Regions from separate parts of the Phycicoccus jejuensis genome, predicted to be linked through region 1. Evidence: predicted binding sites of a transcription regulator. Region 1 holds the regulator's gene; the other holds the start of a gene.
The links. Region 1 encodes HspR, which represses chaperone genes until heat shock. Its sites were predicted from a motif close to AAGTTGAGTCNNNNNGACTCAACTT; they were not measured.
Positions count from the first base shown of each region.

Region 2: LG324_RS14025 (Hsp20/alpha crystallin family protein) is a predicted target of HspR. The motif match lies at 3,539-3,563, and genes of this name have one in related genera.

Region 1 is NZ_CP085209.1:4,106,268-4,114,557, reverse strand. It holds gene dnaK (molecular chaperone DnaK) at 1-539, shown strand, start outside; gene grpE (nucleotide exchange factor GrpE) at 536-1,153, shown strand; gene LG324_RS19620 (DnaJ C-terminal domain-containing protein) at 1,176-2,213, shown strand; gene LG324_RS19615 (heat shock protein transcriptional repressor HspR) at 2,228-2,689, shown strand; gene LG324_RS19610 (hypothetical protein) at 2,788-3,801, opposite strand; gene LG324_RS19605 (TspO/MBR family protein) at 3,953-4,762, opposite strand; gene LG324_RS19600 (ribonuclease E inhibitor RraB) at 4,841-5,107, shown strand; gene LG324_RS19595 (ATP-dependent Clp protease ATP-binding subunit) at 5,228-7,798, shown strand; gene LG324_RS19590 (LppX_LprAFG lipoprotein) at 7,943-8,290, shown strand, end outside.
Region 2 is NZ_CP085209.1:2,943,298-2,951,587, reverse strand. It holds gene mtnA (S-methyl-5-thioribose-1-phosphate isomerase) at 1-160, shown strand, start outside; gene LG324_RS14045 (SatD family protein) at 207-896, shown strand; gene LG324_RS14040 (hypothetical protein) at 893-1,666, shown strand; gene LG324_RS14035 (class II aldolase/adducin family protein) at 1,674-2,303, opposite strand; gene LG324_RS14030 (dihydrofolate reductase family protein) at 2,340-2,912, opposite strand; gene LG324_RS14025 (Hsp20/alpha crystallin family protein) at 3,064-3,504, opposite strand; gene LG324_RS14020 (thioesterase family protein) at 3,676-4,446, shown strand; gene LG324_RS14015 (metalloregulator ArsR/SmtB family transcription factor) at 4,510-4,809, shown strand; gene LG324_RS14010 (cation diffusion facilitator family transporter) at 4,806-5,702, shown strand; gene LG324_RS14005 (molybdenum cofactor guanylyltransferase) at 5,699-6,277, shown strand; gene LG324_RS14000 (hypothetical protein) at 6,278-7,387, opposite strand; gene LG324_RS13995 (LLM class flavin-dependent oxidoreductase) at 7,638-8,290, opposite strand, start outside.

The DNA of each region.
Region 1 (8,290 bases):
AGGTCGAGGTCACCTTCGACATCGACGCCAACGGCATCGTCAACGTCTCCGCGAAGGACCGGGGCACCGGCAAGGAGCAGAAGATCACCATCTCCGGCGGCTCCGCGCTGTCGAAGGAGGAGATCGAGCGGATGGTCAAGGACGCCGAGGCGCACGCCGAGGAGGACAAGAAGCGCCGCGCCGAGACCGAGACCCGGAACATGGGCGAGACCCTCGTGTTCTCGACCGAGAAGTTCCTCTCGGAGTCCGGGGACAAGGTCTCGGACGAGCACCGCGCCCCCGTCGACGCGGCCCTCGCCGAGCTCAAGGACGCCATCAAGCCCGACAGTGGCGCCTCGACCGAGGACATCCAGGCCAAGATCGACCAGCTGAACAAGGTCTCCCAGGAGATGGGCGCGGCCGTCTACGCCGCGGCCGCCGAGCAGGGTGAGTCGGCGGACGTGCCCGGCGCCGAGGCGACCGATGGCAGCACCACCGGCGCCTCGGACGACGACGTCGTCGACGCCGAGGTCGTCGAGGACGACGAGGAGAAGAAGTGACCGACTCCTCGATGGACGACTCGGTGAACACCGAGGCGGTCAACGACGAGCCGCAGCGCGGTGAGGAGGCGGCCCCGGCACAGTCCGGGGCCGCCGCCCCCGGCGGGGTGCCCGCGGGCGAGCCCGCCGAGGCCCCGGCCGAGGGCGCCGCGCCCGCCGGCGAGGGCCACCCCGACACGGTCCTCGCGGCCGAGCGCCTCGCCGACCTCCAGCGTCTCCAGGCCGAGTACGTCAACTACAAGCGCCGCGTCGACCGGGACCGCGCCGTCGTCCAGGAGCGTGCGGTCCACGACGTCCTCGAGTCGATGCTCGCCGTCCTCGACGACATCCACGCCGCGCGCGAGCACGGCGACCTCGTCGGGCCGTTCGCGGCGATCGCCGACAAGCTCGAGGGCACCCTCGGGCGCTACGGCCTCGAGCGTTTCGGGGCCAAGGGCGAGGAGTTCGACCCGCAGCTGCACGAGGCGCTCATGCACGCCCCGTGGCCGGCCGGTGACGACGAGCTCCCGAGCGGCGCGAGCGCGACGACCGTCGTCACCGTCCTCCAGCCCGGCTACCGTGCCGGTGAGCAGGTCCTGCGTCCTGCCCGCGTCGCGGTCGCCGACCCCGACTGACAGCGACCGGAAGGAGGCGCCGATGGCCAGCCAGGACTGGTTCGAGAAGGACTTCTACGCCATCCTCGGCGTCCCGAAGGACGCCGACGCGGCGGCGATCAAGAAGGCCTACCGCAAGCTCGCGAAGCAGCACCACCCCGACCGCAACGCGGGGGACGCCGCGGCCGAGCAGCGCTTCAAGGACGTCGGGGAGGCGCACGCCGTCCTCTCCGACCCCAAGCAGCGCCAGGAGTACGACGCCGTCCGGTCGATGGCCGGCGGCGGCGCCCGCTTCCGCGCCGGGGCCGGCGGTCCCGGCGGGGCGACCGGGTTCGAGGACATCTTCAGCGCCTTCGGGAGCGGCGGGGCCGGCGGCAGCCGGGTCCGCTTCTCCTCCGGAGGGCCCGGTCAGGGCCAGCCCGGCGGCGAGGACATCAACGACCTGCTGTCGCAGATGTTCGGCGGCGGGGCCGGTGGTGCCCGTGGCGGCGACCCGTTCGCGAGCGGCTTCCGCGGCGCGCGCGGTCCCCGGCCGGGTGCGGACGTCAACGCCCGCACGACGCTCGGGTTCCGCGACGCCGTCGAGGGCTCGACGGTGACGCTGACGACCGCCGACGGCGCGCGGGTCACGACGAAGATCCCCGCCGGCGTGCGCGACGGCCAGAAGATCCGCCTGCGCGGCAAGGGCGGCGAGGGCGACCCCGGCGCCGCCAAGGGCGATCTCATCCTCACGGTGAGCGTCGAGAAGCACCCGGTGTTCGGGCGCGACGGCGACCACCTGACCGTCGACCTGCCGGTCACCTTCGCCGAGGCCGCCCTCGGGGCGACCGTCGCCGTGCCGACGCTCGACGGCACCCCGGTGCGCGTCAAGGTCGCGCCGGGCACCCCGAGCGGCCGCGTGCTGCGGGTCAAGGGCCGCGGCGTCGCCGGGCGCCACGGCACCGGCGACCTCCTGGCCCGCGTCCAGGTCGTCGTCCCGCAGCGGCTCACCGACGAGGCCCGCGCCGCCGTCGAGACGCTGCGCGACGCCGAGGGCGGCGTCGACCCCCGCGCCACCCTGTTCCAGCAGGCCGCGACCTGACCGGAGGTGCACCGATGGCCCGTCTCGACGTCACCGCGTTCGGCCCCGACGACGACACGCCCGTGTTCGTCATCTCGGTCGCGGCCGAGCTCGCCGGGATGCACGCGCAGACCCTGCGGCAGTACGACCGGATGGGTCTCGTCACGCCCTCGCGCACCAAGGGCGGCGGGCGTCGCTACAGCCAGCGCGATGTCGCCCTGCTGCGCGAGGTGCAGCGGCTCTCGCAGGACGAGGGCGTCTCGCTCGCCGGCATCGCCCGCATCCTCGAGCTCGAGAACCAGGTCGATGCCCTGCGCGCCCGGGTCGCCGAGCTGAGCGCGCAGGTCGAGGCGCTCGAGGCCGGCAGCGGGCGCACGACTCGGGTGTTCTCCGTCAGCCCGGCGGGCGACGTCTACGCGGCACGGCTCGGCGAGCGCCCCCGCTCCGCCGCGCGCGGCCAGGCGCTGGTCGTCTGGCGCGGCCCGCAGCGCCACTGATCCTCACCCCCGACTTCGTGCGAGCTGCGCCGCCCGACACGCCGTGGATCGGCGTGTCGAGCGGGTGAGCTCGCAACAAGCCGGGTGGGGGACCGTCGTCAGCGACGGGCCGGCAGGCGCGTGATCCAGTAGGAGGCGGTCGCCGGTGACGCGACCCCGAAGCGCGCGTTGACCGCCCAGAGCGCGCCGCCCGCGAGCGTGGCGGTCGACGGGACGTCGAGCGTCTCGTCGGTCAGGGCGCCGCGCCAGCGCGCGACCCATCCGCGGCGGTCACGACCGAGCCGGAGCACCGACACCTCGGCCTGGCCCGAGCCGCGCACGACGTAGAGCGTCGAGCCGGAGCGCTCGATGCCGTCGCCGCCGGTGATGCCCGGACCGCCCTGCACGTCGACCTCGCGGACGCGGCCGGTGCGGGTGTCGACGACCCAGAGACCGCCGGCCGTGCTGTGGTCGAGCACGGCGCTGCACCCGTCGAGGGCGCGGATGCCGTTGGCCGCGAGGTTCGTCCCGTCGTAGCCCGGCCAGTCACCGACGAGCGGCACGAAGCGCGGGGACGCGCCACGGACGGGCCGGCCGTCACGCCCGAGCCGGATCACGGTGAGCCGGTCGACGCGGGAGTCGGTGACCCACACCGCGTCCCGGGTGATGTCGAGGTCGTTGAGGAACCCACCGCCCGGGACGACGACGTCGGTGACGACGGTGCCGCGCCGGCCGTCGACGGCCCAGACGTGCGCCTCGGTGCCGACGTTGCCGACCGCCCAGACGAGCCCGGAGCGCGCGTCCCAGCGCAGGCCGCGCAGCTGCCGGCCCGTGGCGCCCGGCAGGAGGACGCGGCTCGTCCCGCGGCGCAGGTCGCCCGTGACGATGCGGCCGTCGTTGAGCGAGCCGACGTAGTAGGTCGTGCCGGGGCCGGAGGTGATGCCCTCGGGCTGGATGCCGTCCGGCAGCCGGACGGTCTCGGGGAGTCGGCCGCCGTGATGGCGTCCGTCGGCCGCCGCGGACGGCGCGAGGGAGAGGCCGGTGGCGCCGAGGACGCCGACCGCGCCCGCGGTCAGCGCCGAGCGGCGGGTGAGGGAGGTCGTCGGGCGGGCGGGCTGCGTCAGGGTGTCCATGGTCCACGGTGGCCCGGTCGTGCCGGGGAGGGCGCGGGGGAGTCCGGCGGGACGCAGAGCCGTCGAACCTCGTCCGGCGGCCGGTCCTCGTCGCGAACGCGGGTGAAACCGCCGGAGGAGACCGGCGGGTTCACACGCGTTCGCGGGAGGGTCAGGGGGTGGTGAGGGCGGGGCGGCGGACACGCGCCGCCGCGGAGAGGACGACGAGCGCGGCGACGACCGCGGCGAGCCCGACGATCGCCGAGCGCGGCTCGTCGGTCAGGCGGCCCCACGCGATCCAGCCCAGCCCCCACGCCATCGCGACCGCGACGGCCCAGCGGCCACCGAGGCGGCGGGCGAAGAGGACCCCGAGACCCGCGGCCACGGCGAGGACGACGACGGCGAGGACCTCCGCGACGAGACCGGAGGGGTCGATACCGCTCTCGATGAGCGTCGTCGTGACGTTGGCGACCGTGGCGACGGTGACCCAGCCGAGGTAGAGGCCGAAGGTGCCGTCGACGAGCACCGTCTCGGCGTGCCCGTAGGACGGGTTCTCCTGGAGCCGGCGCACGAGCAGGCCGAGCGTCAGCGCGAGCGCCACGATGACGACGACGCTGGCCCAGAGCCATCCCTGCTGGGTCACGAGCAACCATGCGGCGTTGAGGACCATCGAGACGGCGGCGAGCCAGCCGATGGCGCGGTGGCGGCGGTCGCTCGCCTGCTGCGGCAGCCACTGCCAGACCGTGTAGCCGAGGAGACCGATGTAGATCGGCGTCCAGATCGAGAACGCCGGCCCGGCCGGGGCGACGAGCGTGGCGTCGGCGGCCAGCGCCCCGCCCGAGGACTCCTCGACACGGGTGCCGATGACGCCGACCCCGACGAGGGTGCCGACGACGCAGAACACCTCCGCGAGGGTGACGCCCACCTGCCGGAGGCGGTCGGCCGAGGTGGGGGCGGTCGAGGTGACGGTCGCGGCGCTCATGCACCGACGCTAGCGGGGCGCTCGGGCGCCCGGCCGCGACAGCGGCGCGACGGGCGTCGGAGCGTCCATACTCGGCGGATGACCGAGCACCTCATCGTCTTCCCGGACCGCGAGACCGCCGAGGACGTGGCGGAGGGGTTGCGCGAGGACGGGTTCGACGACGTCCGTGTCGTCCGGGAGGCGCTGGCCGGCGAGGACGACGCCGAGGACCACGAGTGGGGCGTGCTCGTGCAGGAGGAGACGGTGATCGACGAGAGCCGGCCGGTCGCCCAGGGGCTGCGCGACCGCTTCGCCGCCCTCGCCGAGGAGCGCGGCGGCTGGTACGACCCCGACCCCGCGGGGTGAGAGGAGCGGGAGGGCGCGAACGGCTGGCGGGAGCACCTTGAGCGGAATACACTCAACTTTGGTGAGCGTTGCTCCGGATGACGTCACCACCCCACCGCACGACCAGGAGACACGACCCGAATGGAGCTCAAGCCGACGACGAAGGTCGCGGAGGCCCTCGCGCTCGCCCAGCGCGCCGCGCAGACCGCCGGCCACGCCGAGATCACGCCCGACCACCTGACGAGCGCCGCCGTGCGCCTCGACACCCCCCTCGCCGACGCGTTGCTCACCGCCGCCGGCACCGGCGCCCAGCACGTCCTCGGCCAGGCCGACGCCCGGCTGCGGGCCCTGCCGACGACGAGCGGCGCCACCGCGCAGCCGCCGACCTTCGGCCGCGAGGCCGTCGCCGTGCTCCAGCAGGCCGACACCCTCATGCGGGCCAAGGGCGACACCTTCCTCGCCCTCGACCTCGTCCTCCTCGCGCTCGCCGAGACCGGCCACCTCGCGGCGGTCGAGAAGCGCGGCGCGGCCGACATCGAGCGCACCATCGACGAGCTGCGCGGCGGGCGCACCGTCACCTCCGAGACGCAGAGCGAGACGGGCGAGGCGCTCGCGCAGTACGGCACCGACCTCACGCAGGCCGCGCGCGACGGCAAGCTCGACCCGGTCATCGGACGTGACGAGGAGATCCGCCGCGTCGTCCAGGTCCTCTCGCGGCGCACGAAGAACAACCCCGTCCTCATCGGCGAGCCCGGTGTCGGCAAGACCGCCGTCGTCGAGGGCCTCGCCCAGCGCATCGTCGACGGCGACGTCCCGGAGTCGCTGCGCGACAAGCGGCTCGTCAGCCTCGACCTCGCGGCGATGGTCGCCGGCGCGAAGTACCGCGGCGAGTTCGAGGAGCGACTCAAGGCCGTCCTCGAGGAGATCAAGGGCAGCGACGGCCAGGTCGTCACGTTCATCGACGAGCTGCACACCGTCGTCGGCGCCGGGGCGAGCGGGGAGTCGGCGATGGACGCCGGCAACATGCTCAAGCCGATGCTGGCCCGCGGCGAGCTGCGCCTCGTCGGCGCGACGACGCTCGACGAGTTCCGCGAGCACATCGAGAAGGACCCCGCCCTCGAGCGCCGCTTCCAGCAGGTGTTCGTCGGCGAGCCGTCCGTCGAGGACACCGTCGCCATCCTCCGCGGCCTCAAGGAGCGCTACGAGGCGCACCACAAGGTCGAGATCGAGGACAGCGCGCTCGTCGCCGCCGCGGCGCTCTCGGACCGGTACATCACCGGTCGCAAGCTGCCGGACAAGGCGATCGACCTCGTCGACGAGGCCGCGTCGCGGCTGCGGATGGAGATCGACTCCAGCCCCGTCGAGATCGACGTCCTGCGTCGCCAGGTCGACCGGCTGAAGATGGAGGAGCTCCACCTCGGGCGCGAGACCGACGAGGCCTCGCAGGAGCGGCTCGGCCGGCTGCGGGCCGACCTCGCCGACGCCACCGAGCAGCTCGACGCGCTCAACGCCCGCTGGGCCGCCGAGAAGGAGGGCCTCAACCGGGTCGGCGACCTCAAGGCGCGTCTGGACGACCTGCGCACCCGCGCCGAGCGGCTCCAGCGCGACGGCGACTACGAGGGTGCCTCGCGCGTCCTCTACGGCGAGATCCCCGCGCTCGAGAAGGAGCTCGACGCCGCGCAGGCCGCCGAGACCGCGCTCGAGGGCGCGGACCTCATGGTCAAGGAGCGCGTCGGCGCCGACGACATCGCCGAGGTCATCGCGGCGTGGACCGGCATCCCCGCGGGGCGCCTGCTCCAGGGCGAGACCGAGAAGCTGCTCTCGATGGAGTCGATCATCGGTGCGCGGCTCATCGGCCAGTCCTCTGCCGTGCGTGCGGTGTCGGATGCGGTGCGCCGCAGCCGGGCCGGCATCGCCGACCCCGACCGGCCGACCGGCTCGTTCCTCTTCCTCGGCCCGACCGGTGTCGGCAAGACCGAGCTCGCGAAGTCGCTGGCGGACTTCCTCTTCGACGACGAGCGGGCGATGGTCCGGCTCGACATGTCCGAGTACTCGGAGCGCCACTCCGTCGCCCGGCTCGTCGGCGCGCCCCCCGGCTACGTCGGGTACGAGGAGGGCGGCCAGCTGACCGAGGCCGTGCGCCGGCGTCCGTACTCGGTCGTGCTGCTCGACGAGGTCGAGAAGGCCCACCCAGAGACGTTCGACATCCTCCTGCAGGTGCTCGACGACGGCCGGCTCACCGACGGGCAGGGCCGGACGGTCGACTTCCGCAACGTCATCCTCGTCATGACGAGCAACCTCGGGTCGCAGTACCTCATCGACCCGACGCTCGACCCCGAGGCGCGGCGCAACGCCGTGATGGCGGCGGTGCGGGGCGCGTTCAAGCCCGAGTTCCTCAACCGCCTCGACGAGGTCGTCGTCTTCGACCCGCTCTCGCGTGACGAGCTCGCGCACATCGTCGACCTCCAGGTGCGGGCGCTCTCGACCCGGCTGCACGACCGCCGGATCACCCTCGAGGTGTCGGCGGACGCCAAGGAGTGGCTCGCCGCGACCGGGTACGACCCGGCGTTCGGGGCCCGGCCGCTGCGCCGGCTCGTCCAGAAGGAGGTCGGCGACCGCCTGGCCACCGCCCTCCTCGCGGGCCGCGTCCGTGACGGCGACACCGTGCGGGTCGACCTCGACGCCGCCGGTGACGCCCTCACCCTCGCCTGACCCCATCCGCCTCACGTTTTCGGGGTGACCCCGAAATGTCCACGAGACCCCGGCTCGGAGCCGGGGTCTCGTGGACGAACCCCTGTGTCGCGGACCGGTCGGACCTGACGTGGCGCCACCCGCGCGCCGGTTACCCTGACCGCCATGCGCCGCCGCCTGCTCCCCGCCCTCCTCCTGGCCGCGGCCGTCGCGCTCCCCGCCGGGTGCTCCGACGAGGACAAGGCGCCCGCGAAGACCCCGACCCAGCGCCTCGAGGCCGCCCGGGCCGCGCTCGAGCAGGCCGGCAGCCTCACGCTCGACCTCAAGAGCACGGACGTCCCCGCGCGCACGAACGGCGTGACCGCCGCGACCGGGCAGGGCGTCGTCAGCCCTACCGAGCCGAAGTTCAAGGGCACCATCACCGGCACCGTCAAGGGCGTCGGCGCCACCGTCGAGGTCATCGCGATCGGCGACGAGACGTGGCTCAAGCTCTTCACCCCCGACTTCGAGCCG
Region 2 (8,290 bases), 1.2 Mb from region 1:
GACGATGCTCACCGGGGTGCGCGTCGCGCCCGAGGGGACGCCCGGGTTCAACCCCGCCTTCGACGTGACCCCGGCCCGCCTCGTCACGGCGGTGGCCACCGAGCGCGGGGTCGTCGAGCCCGCCGCCGGCGACCGGTTGGACGGCTCGTCCGACGGGTGATGAAGCCTCGCCCTTCAGATCGGCCACATGAAGGTATGATCTTCAGATGGCTGATCTGAAGTCCACTGCTTCACCGTGCGTGCTCATCGGTGACCTCGTCGCGTCCCGCGGGGCCGCGGACCGGCGGCGGCTCCAGGTGCGGCTCGAGGAGGCGCTCACGGCCACCGACGCGCGCTGCCCGTCGGTCTCGGGGCTGCGGACCACCGTCGGTGACGAGTTCCAGGGCACGTACGCGACGCTCGGCGCGGCCCTCGACGCCGCGCTCCGGGTCCGTCTCGAGCTGCTCCCGGAGGCCGACGTCCGGGTCGGCATCGGGCGGGGACCGGTCTCCGACCTCGACCCGGAGCGGGGGCTCGAGGACGGCCCGGGCTGGTGGGCGGCGCGAGCCGCGGTCGAGGCGGTCGAGGAGACGGCCGCCCGCGCGGCGACGCGGTGGCTGCGCACCGGCGTCCGCACCGTCGACGCCGAGGCCGACGCGATGGTCCGTGGGGGCGGTCTCGACGCGACCGGACCGGAGGCGGCCGTCACGGCGGCGCTGCTGTGTCGGGACCATCTGGTTGGCTCCCTCTCGGACCGATCCCTGCGACTCCTGCGAGGACTGATGGACCCCGAGACCACCCAGGCCGAGCTCGCGACCCGCGAGGGCGTCAGCGCGTCCGCGGTCTCGCAGCGCGTCCGTGGCGACGGCATCGGTGCCGTGCTCGCGGCGCACGAGCTCCTCCGGGTGTTGCCGTGACCTGGCTCGGGGTGTGGCTCCTCGGGGTCGGGCTCGCCGACCTCGTCCGGGGCGGCGGGGCCCATCCGTCGGCCGAGGGGCGTGCGCGCCTCGCCGGCGTGCTCGGGGTCGTCGGCGCCGCCGTGCTCGGCGGGCTCTGGTCGCCGCTCGACGTCGTCGTCCTCGCCGCCTCGCTCGTCGCGCTGCTGCTCTGGCTGCGCTGGTCGCAGCAGTCGCTGACCACCGGCAGCGGCCACGTCGCCGCCCTCGCCTCGCTCGCCGGGGGCGCGGTCTGGCTCGTCGGGCTCTCGGGGTGGGCCGGAGACGTCGGCGGCCCGCTCGCCGCCTGGCTCGGCTGGGCCCACGTCCCGGGGGTCCTCGTCGGCGTCGAGCCGGGGCAGGTCCTGCTCGTCGCCGGCCTGCTGCTGGCCAACCTCGCGACCGGCAACGTCGTCGTGCGCCTCGTCCTCGTCGCGATCGGCGCCGCGCGACCGAGCGGCCACGTCGCCTCGGCACCGGGGCCCGATGCGTCGGAGCAGCTGCGCGGCGGGCGGCTGCTCGGCCCGATGGAGCGCGTCCTCATCATCGGCCTCGGCCTCGCCGGTCAGCTCGGAGCCGCCGGGCTCGTCATCGCCGCCAAGGGCCTCATCCGCTTCCCCGAGCTGCAGAGCAAGCGCTCCGAGCGCGAGTCGGTCGACGGCGTCGGCATCGACGAGGTGACGGAGTACTTCCTCGTCGGGTCCTTCGTGTCGTGGCTGCTCGCGCTCGGCACGCTCGTCCTCGCCCGCTGAGGCCCGGTCAGACGTCGATGATGCGGCCCCGGTACTCGGCCGGGAAGTCGGCCGTCGTGTCGCCCGCGACGAGCAGCCGGTAGGTCATCGCGGCTGCCTCCTCGAGGTTGAGGGCGCGGCGCAGGGCCATCGGCACGGTGTCGCCGAGGGTCGAGCAGCCGTGGTGGGCGAGGACGACGGCGTCGTGGTCACGGGCCGCGTCGGCCGCCGCCCGGGCGAGCTCTTCGGTGCCGGAGGGGAGGAACGGCACCCGTCCGGCGGAGCCGAGGTAGTACTGGTGGTCGAGGGTCGTGAACCGGATGGGCGCCCCGAGCAGGTCGACGAGCAGGACGTGCTGCGGGTGGAGGTGGACGATGGCGCCCACGTCCGGGCGGGCCGCGTAGGTGCGGGCGTGCAGCTTCCACTCGACCGAGGGCCGCTCTGCGCCGCCGCGGTGCTCGCCGTCGAGCGACAGCTCGGCGAACTCCTCGGGACGCAGGCGGTCCAGCCACGTCCCGGTGCCGGTGACGACGAACGCGTCAGTGCCGGGCAGCCGGGCCGACAGGTTGCCGCCCGAGGCCTGGACGAGGCCGCGCTCGACGACGTGCCGACCGGTGTCGACGAGCTGCTCCAGGAGGTCGGCGCGGGTCGGGGTCACGAGGTGATCATGGCGCACGCCGGAGCGCGGGCCGGGTCAGGCGCGCACGTACCGCGTGAGGAGCACGCCGTGGGGGAGCGGGGTGCTGCTCGCGAGGCGCCACGCGGCGGGGTCGGCCGCGCCGCGCACGAGCGGCACGCCCTCGCCGAGGAGCACCGGGTTGACCTTGAGGTGCAGCTCGTCGACCTCGTCGAGCAGCTGGCCGGCGAGGTCGCCGCCGCCGCAGAGCCAGACGTCGAGCCCGTCTTCCTCGGCCTTGAGCGCCCGCACGAGGGCGACCGGGTCGTCGTGGACGACCGTGACGGTCGGGTCCTCGGGCAGGTCCTCGCGCCGGGTCACGACGTACTGCCGCAGGTGCGGGTAGGCGCTGGTCAGGCCCGCGTCGAGCGCGGGCTGGTGGGTGGCGCGACCCATGACGACGGTGTCGAAGTGCCGCGGCGGGGCGTCGACCCCGAGCGCGGCCCGCACGTGCGCCGGGCAGGTCTCCGGGTACTCCGCGAAGAGCGCCGCGAGGGTGTCGGGCGCGACCGGGAAGGCCGAGGCATCCCCGGCGGGGTCGGCGATGAAGCCGTCGAGGGAGGTCGCGACGTAGTAGACGAGGCGGCGCACGGTGCTCCTGGGGTCGGTGGTCGTGGTGCGGGGCCGGACGGCCGCCGTCGACCGTACGCGCACAGCCGGCCCCGTCGCACGCCGGTTGCTCGTGCGCAACGGACGGCGCCGCCCACGACCGTGGGCGGCGCCGCCGTGCGGACGCGTGCGCTCAGACCGTGGCCGGCTGCTTGGCCTCGGCCTCGATGCTGCGGCGCGAGCCGCTGTGGTTGACGCTGATCTTCCGGGGACGCGCCTCCTCGGCGACGGGGATGGTCAGCGTGAGGACCCCGTCGGCGTAGTCGGCCGCGATGCGGTCCAGCGCCACGCCGTGGCCGAGGGTCAGCTGTCGGGCGAAGGTGCCGGTCGGGCGCTCGTGCGAGAGCCACTGGACCTCGCCGCCCGGTGCCTCGCGGCGCTCGGCCCGGATCGTCAGCGTCCGGTCCTCGACGTCGACGTCGATCGACGCGGGGTCGACGCCGGGCAGGTCGATCCGCGCGACGAAGGCGTCGGCCGACCGCACGAGGTCCATCGGCATGGCGGTCGCCGCGGGGCGGAAGCTGCCCGTGAGCATGCGGTCGAGGTCGCGGAACGGGTCGAAGGTGGTGGCCATGGGAACCTCCTCGGGATCGGTGGCGACCGGAGTCGCCATGAGTGGTGTGCACTCAAGTTTACGCAGCGGTGTTCGCTCAGGCAAGGGGTTCGCGAGGACAGCAAGGCGGCGTTCGCGCTCGCGTGCATCGGCGTGCGTAGGGTCTGGAGGACCCGACGAGAGGACGACGGCGTGGCGTACTTCCACCGGCTGGACGAGCACACCTTCCGCGCGAGCGAGCACACCGGCGGCGCGTGGCGCGAGGACGAGCAGCACATCGCGCCGGCCCTCGGCCTCCTCGCCCACGTCGTCGAGCGCGACCGGGACGCGCGCCGCGACGACGGGCTCGTGCTCTCGCGCCTCTGCTACGACATCCTCGGGACGGTCCCGGTCGCCGAGGTGGCCACCGAGGTGCGCGTCGTCCGGCCCGGACGGACCATCGAGCTCGTCGAGGCGAGCCTCTCGCACGCCGGCCGTCCGGTCGCGCTGCTGCGGGCCTGGCTCATGGCGGAGCGCGACACGGCCGCCGTCGCCGGGACCGCGTTGCCCGGCATCCCCGGACCCGACGAGCTCCAGGCCTGGGCGCCGGGTGAGACGTGGCCCGGTGGCTTCATCGGTGGTGTCGAGGTGCGCCGCCACCTCGAGGAGCCGGGCCGCGGGTGGTTCTGGGTGCGGACGCCGGTGCCGCTCGTCGAGGGCGAGACGGTGGGTGCCACGGCGCGGGTCGCCGGCCTGCTCGACATCGCCAACGGGATGACGGTCCGTGCCGACCCACGCGAGGTGCACTACCCGAACATCGACCTCACGGCGCACCTGCTGCGTGAGCCCGTGGGGGAGTGGCTCGGCGTCGATGCGTCGATCACGTTCGGCGACAACGGCATCGGGCTGACCAGCAGCCGCCTGCACGATGCGAGGGGCCCGCTCGGGTCGCTCGCGCAGTGCGTCACGGTGCGCCCGCGCTGACGGGCTGCCGGGCCGGACGTGGCATCATGACATCTGAGCAGACGATCAGATGTCAGGAGAGACGTGGACGAGACGGACGAGATGGCCCGGGTCTTCCGGCTGCTCGGTGACCCGACGCGGGTTCGGCTGCTGCTGACGCTGCACGACGCGGGGGAGCTGTGCGTGCACGACCTCGCCGAGGCGACCCGGACGGCGGAGTCGACGGCGAGCCAGGCGCTGCGGCTGCTGCGCGCGTCGGGGGTCGTCGTCGGCCGGCGCGAGGGACGCCACGTCCACTACTCCCTCTCCGACGAGCACGTCCGCACGCTGCTCGGCGTCGCGCGCGACCACGCCCGGCACGGCGCCAGGGCGGCCACCGCGTGAGCGGCTCGCACGGCCACGGTGGGCACGCCGGCGGGCGGCACCGCTGGCGGCTGGCCGTCGCGTTCGGCCTCGTTGCGGCCTTCTTCGTCGTCGAGCTGCTCGCGGGCCTCGCGTCGGGCTCGCTGGCCCTCCTCTCGGACGCCGGCCACATGGCGGCCGACGTCGTCACGCTCGGCGCGGCGCTCGTCGCCACCCGGGTCGCGACGCGCGCGGACACGACCGGGCGGCGCACGTACGGCTCCTACCGGGCCGAGGTGTTCGCGTCGGGTTTCGCGGTGCTCGTCATGGTCGGGGTGTCGGTGTACGTCGTCATCGAGGCCCTGCGCCGCCTCGGCGCCGAGCCGGAGGTGGCCTCCGGGACGATGGTGCTCGTCGGGGCGATCGGGCTCGTCGTCAACCTCGTCTCACTCGCCCTCCTGCGCGGTGGGGCGGCCGAGAGCCTCAACGTGCGGGGCGCCTACCTCGAGGTCCTCGCCGACGCTGCTGGGTCGGTCGGCGTCATCGTGGCGGCACTGCTGGTGGGTGCGACCGGTAACCCGTGGTGGGACACCGTGGTCGCGCTGGCCATCGGCGTGTTCGTCCTCGTCCGTGCCGTGCACCTGGGGCGCGAGGTGCTGGCCGTGCTCGGCCAGCACGCCCCGGCCGGGGTCGACCCCGAGGCCGTGCGCACGGCGCTCGAGGAGGTCGACGGCGTCGTCGAGGTGCACGACCTGCACCTGTGGACGCTCACCTCCGGTATGGACGTCGCCACCGCGCACCTCGTGAGCGACGAGGCGGGGGAGGCGGTGCTGGAGCGGGCCGCCGGTGTCCTGCGCGAGCGGTTCGGGATCGCGCACGCGACGGTGCAGGTCGAGTCGCCCGGCGCCGCGGTCTGCCACGGGACCGACTGGTGACGGCGCCTCGGGAGGGCGTCCCGGTCGTCGTTCTCGCGGGCGGGTCGTCACGCCGCTTCGGGGCCGACAGGCTCGCGGCGCCCCTCGGTGGGTCGAGCGTGCTCGAGCGGGCGGTGGCGAGCATCCCGTCCGGGTGGCCGGTCGTCCTCGTCGGTCCTGCGCGCCCCTTGGCCCGTCCGGGAGCCCGATGGGTGCGCGAGGACCCTCCCGGCGGCGGTCCGCTGGCCGCGGTGCTCACGGGTCCCGCGGCGTGCGACGGCGACGTGGTCGCCGTGCTCGCCGGCGACATGCCGGCCGGTGGGGTGGTGCTGCCGTCGCTCGTCGTCGCGCTCGGTGCTGAAGAGACGGTGGGCGCCGCCGTCGCCGAGGACGACGAGGGCCGGGTCACGCCGCTGCTCGGCGTCTACCGGCGCTCGTCGTTGGCCCACCTCGGGCTCGGCACCGGCCACGGCGGCCGGGCGATGGCGCTGCTCGACGCGGGCTACGTCTCCGTCCACGTCGGGACGGCCGCGGCGCGCGACGTCGAGACGCCGCAGGCACTGGCCGAGGCCGAGGCCGACCTCACCGGGGGCTGATCAGCCCACGTTCGCCGACAGCGCGGCGTCCATCGCCCGGGCCTGGACCACGGTGAGGTAGCCCCAGCTGTGGTGCTCGAACCAGCTGGCGCCCATCCGGGCAGCCTCCCGGGAGGCCGCGAGGGCGACCGCCGCCGTGGGGCGGACGGTGCCGGCGGCCTTGCCGGGGGCGAGCGTGGCCTGGAAACCGATCGGGCGGCCGAGGTCGGCGCGCTTGTGCATCCATGAGTAGAGGTTCGGCGCGGTGGCCAGGCTGCTCGCGGCGGCGGTCCAGTCGCCGGCGCCCCAGCCGTAGTCCGTGAAGACCACGCGGCTGCCGTACTCGGCGTCCCAGGCGTTGGCGAGCGTGCGCCCCTCCGCCCAGCTGCCCTTCTCGCCACCCGCCACCGGCCAGCTGAGACGGCTGTGGAGGGGCATCTCGACGACGGTGTGCGGGAAGGCGCCGACGGTGGCGGCAAGGCCGGCTTCCTGCGCGGCGACGGCCTTGTCTTTGGTCAGGCCGGCACGGTGGAGCGCGGCGCCGGCGGCGGGGCCACCGGTGATCCACGGCTCGTCGTAGACGAGGGAGGCCCCGAACATGTTGACCGACGCGACGCGCGGGTGGTCGTCCAGGCGGGCACCGAGGGCGGCGACGAAGCGCTCGTAGGCGGCGCGGTAGCGGGGGGTCCAGTAGCGACCGACGTTGGCCCCCACCCTGTCCTTGGCGTTGGTGACGTGCGCGGTGCCGGCAGCGGACTTGAGCCACTGAGGGGCGAACTGGCCACCCTGGACGTGCAGGCGGACGACGAGGTTCGGGTCCGAGGCGAGGAGGCGGGTGATCGGCGTGAGGTCGTAGACGCCCTCCCGGGGCTCGAGGTCGGCCCAGCGGACCTTGAGCCACTGCTGGTCGACACCCCGGCGGGTGCGGTCCGTCGCGGTCGAGCCGTAGAGGCCGCCGTAGTTCGTCTTGGTCGTCGGCGTCGGGGCCGTCGCGGCGGCTGTGCCTCCGGAGGTACCGACCGACGGTGTCTGGGCGGCGCTCGCCGGCGTAGCGGTGGCGGTCCCGAGGGCAAGGGCGGCGACGGCCGTGAGGGTGCCGAGGGCAGTCGTGATCGAGGTGGTCGTGGGCACGGAGGAACTCCAGGGGTGGGGGCCGTCGCGGCGTGCGACGACCGACGGTCGTGCGGTCTCCCCCCGGCAGTCGTGCCGGTCCCTGCACCGGACACAACGGGGCGAGACGCTAGCCCGCCGCTGCCAGACCGGCCAAAACCGACCTGAGAACCACAGGCGTGTTGTCTGACGACGTGGCTGGTCAGCACCGCTGTCGCCCTCTCAGGATGGTCGACCGTCTGCGCGCTCCACGGCACGCTCGAGGGCCGGGCTACCGGCCCTCGAGCATCTCGACGACGGGCGCGAGGACGTCGGCCGCGTCGGCGCCGATGACGACGTAGCTGGCGTCGAGCTCCTCCCGTCGGCGCAGCAGCTCCTCGGCGGCGGCGACCGGGTCCTCGGGGAGGACGGCGAGGGAGTCCGCGGCCCGCAGCGCCGCCGGGTCGGTGTCGCGGACGGAGGCCATGAACGCGGCGACCCGGTCGCCGACGACGGGCACGTGGAGGGCGACCTCTACGTCGCGGACCGCGGTGACCTCGCGCACCCGGCGCGCGACGTCCGCGCGACGGTCGGTCGGGGCGTGGGCGACCGTCACCGTGTCGGCGACCTCGGCGGCGAGGGCGCGCGACAGCGGTCCTCGGACCGCGACGGCGACGGGCGTCGTGTGGGCGGCGCCGTCGAGGTCGCGGAGCGCATCGACCGTGGCCCTCAGTAGCTCCACTCCGGTCGACGGCGAGACCGGGTCTGGAACCGGGACACCGCGTTCCGCGAGGAACTCGCCCAGGCCGGGTCGGCCGGTCCCGAGGCCCAGCTCGAAGCGACCCTCGGTGAGGACGGTGAGGGAATGAGCCTCCCACGCGGTCACCCACGGCGGGCGGACCAGCGCCGCGGTGACCCAGGTCCCGACCCGCAACGGCGTCACCG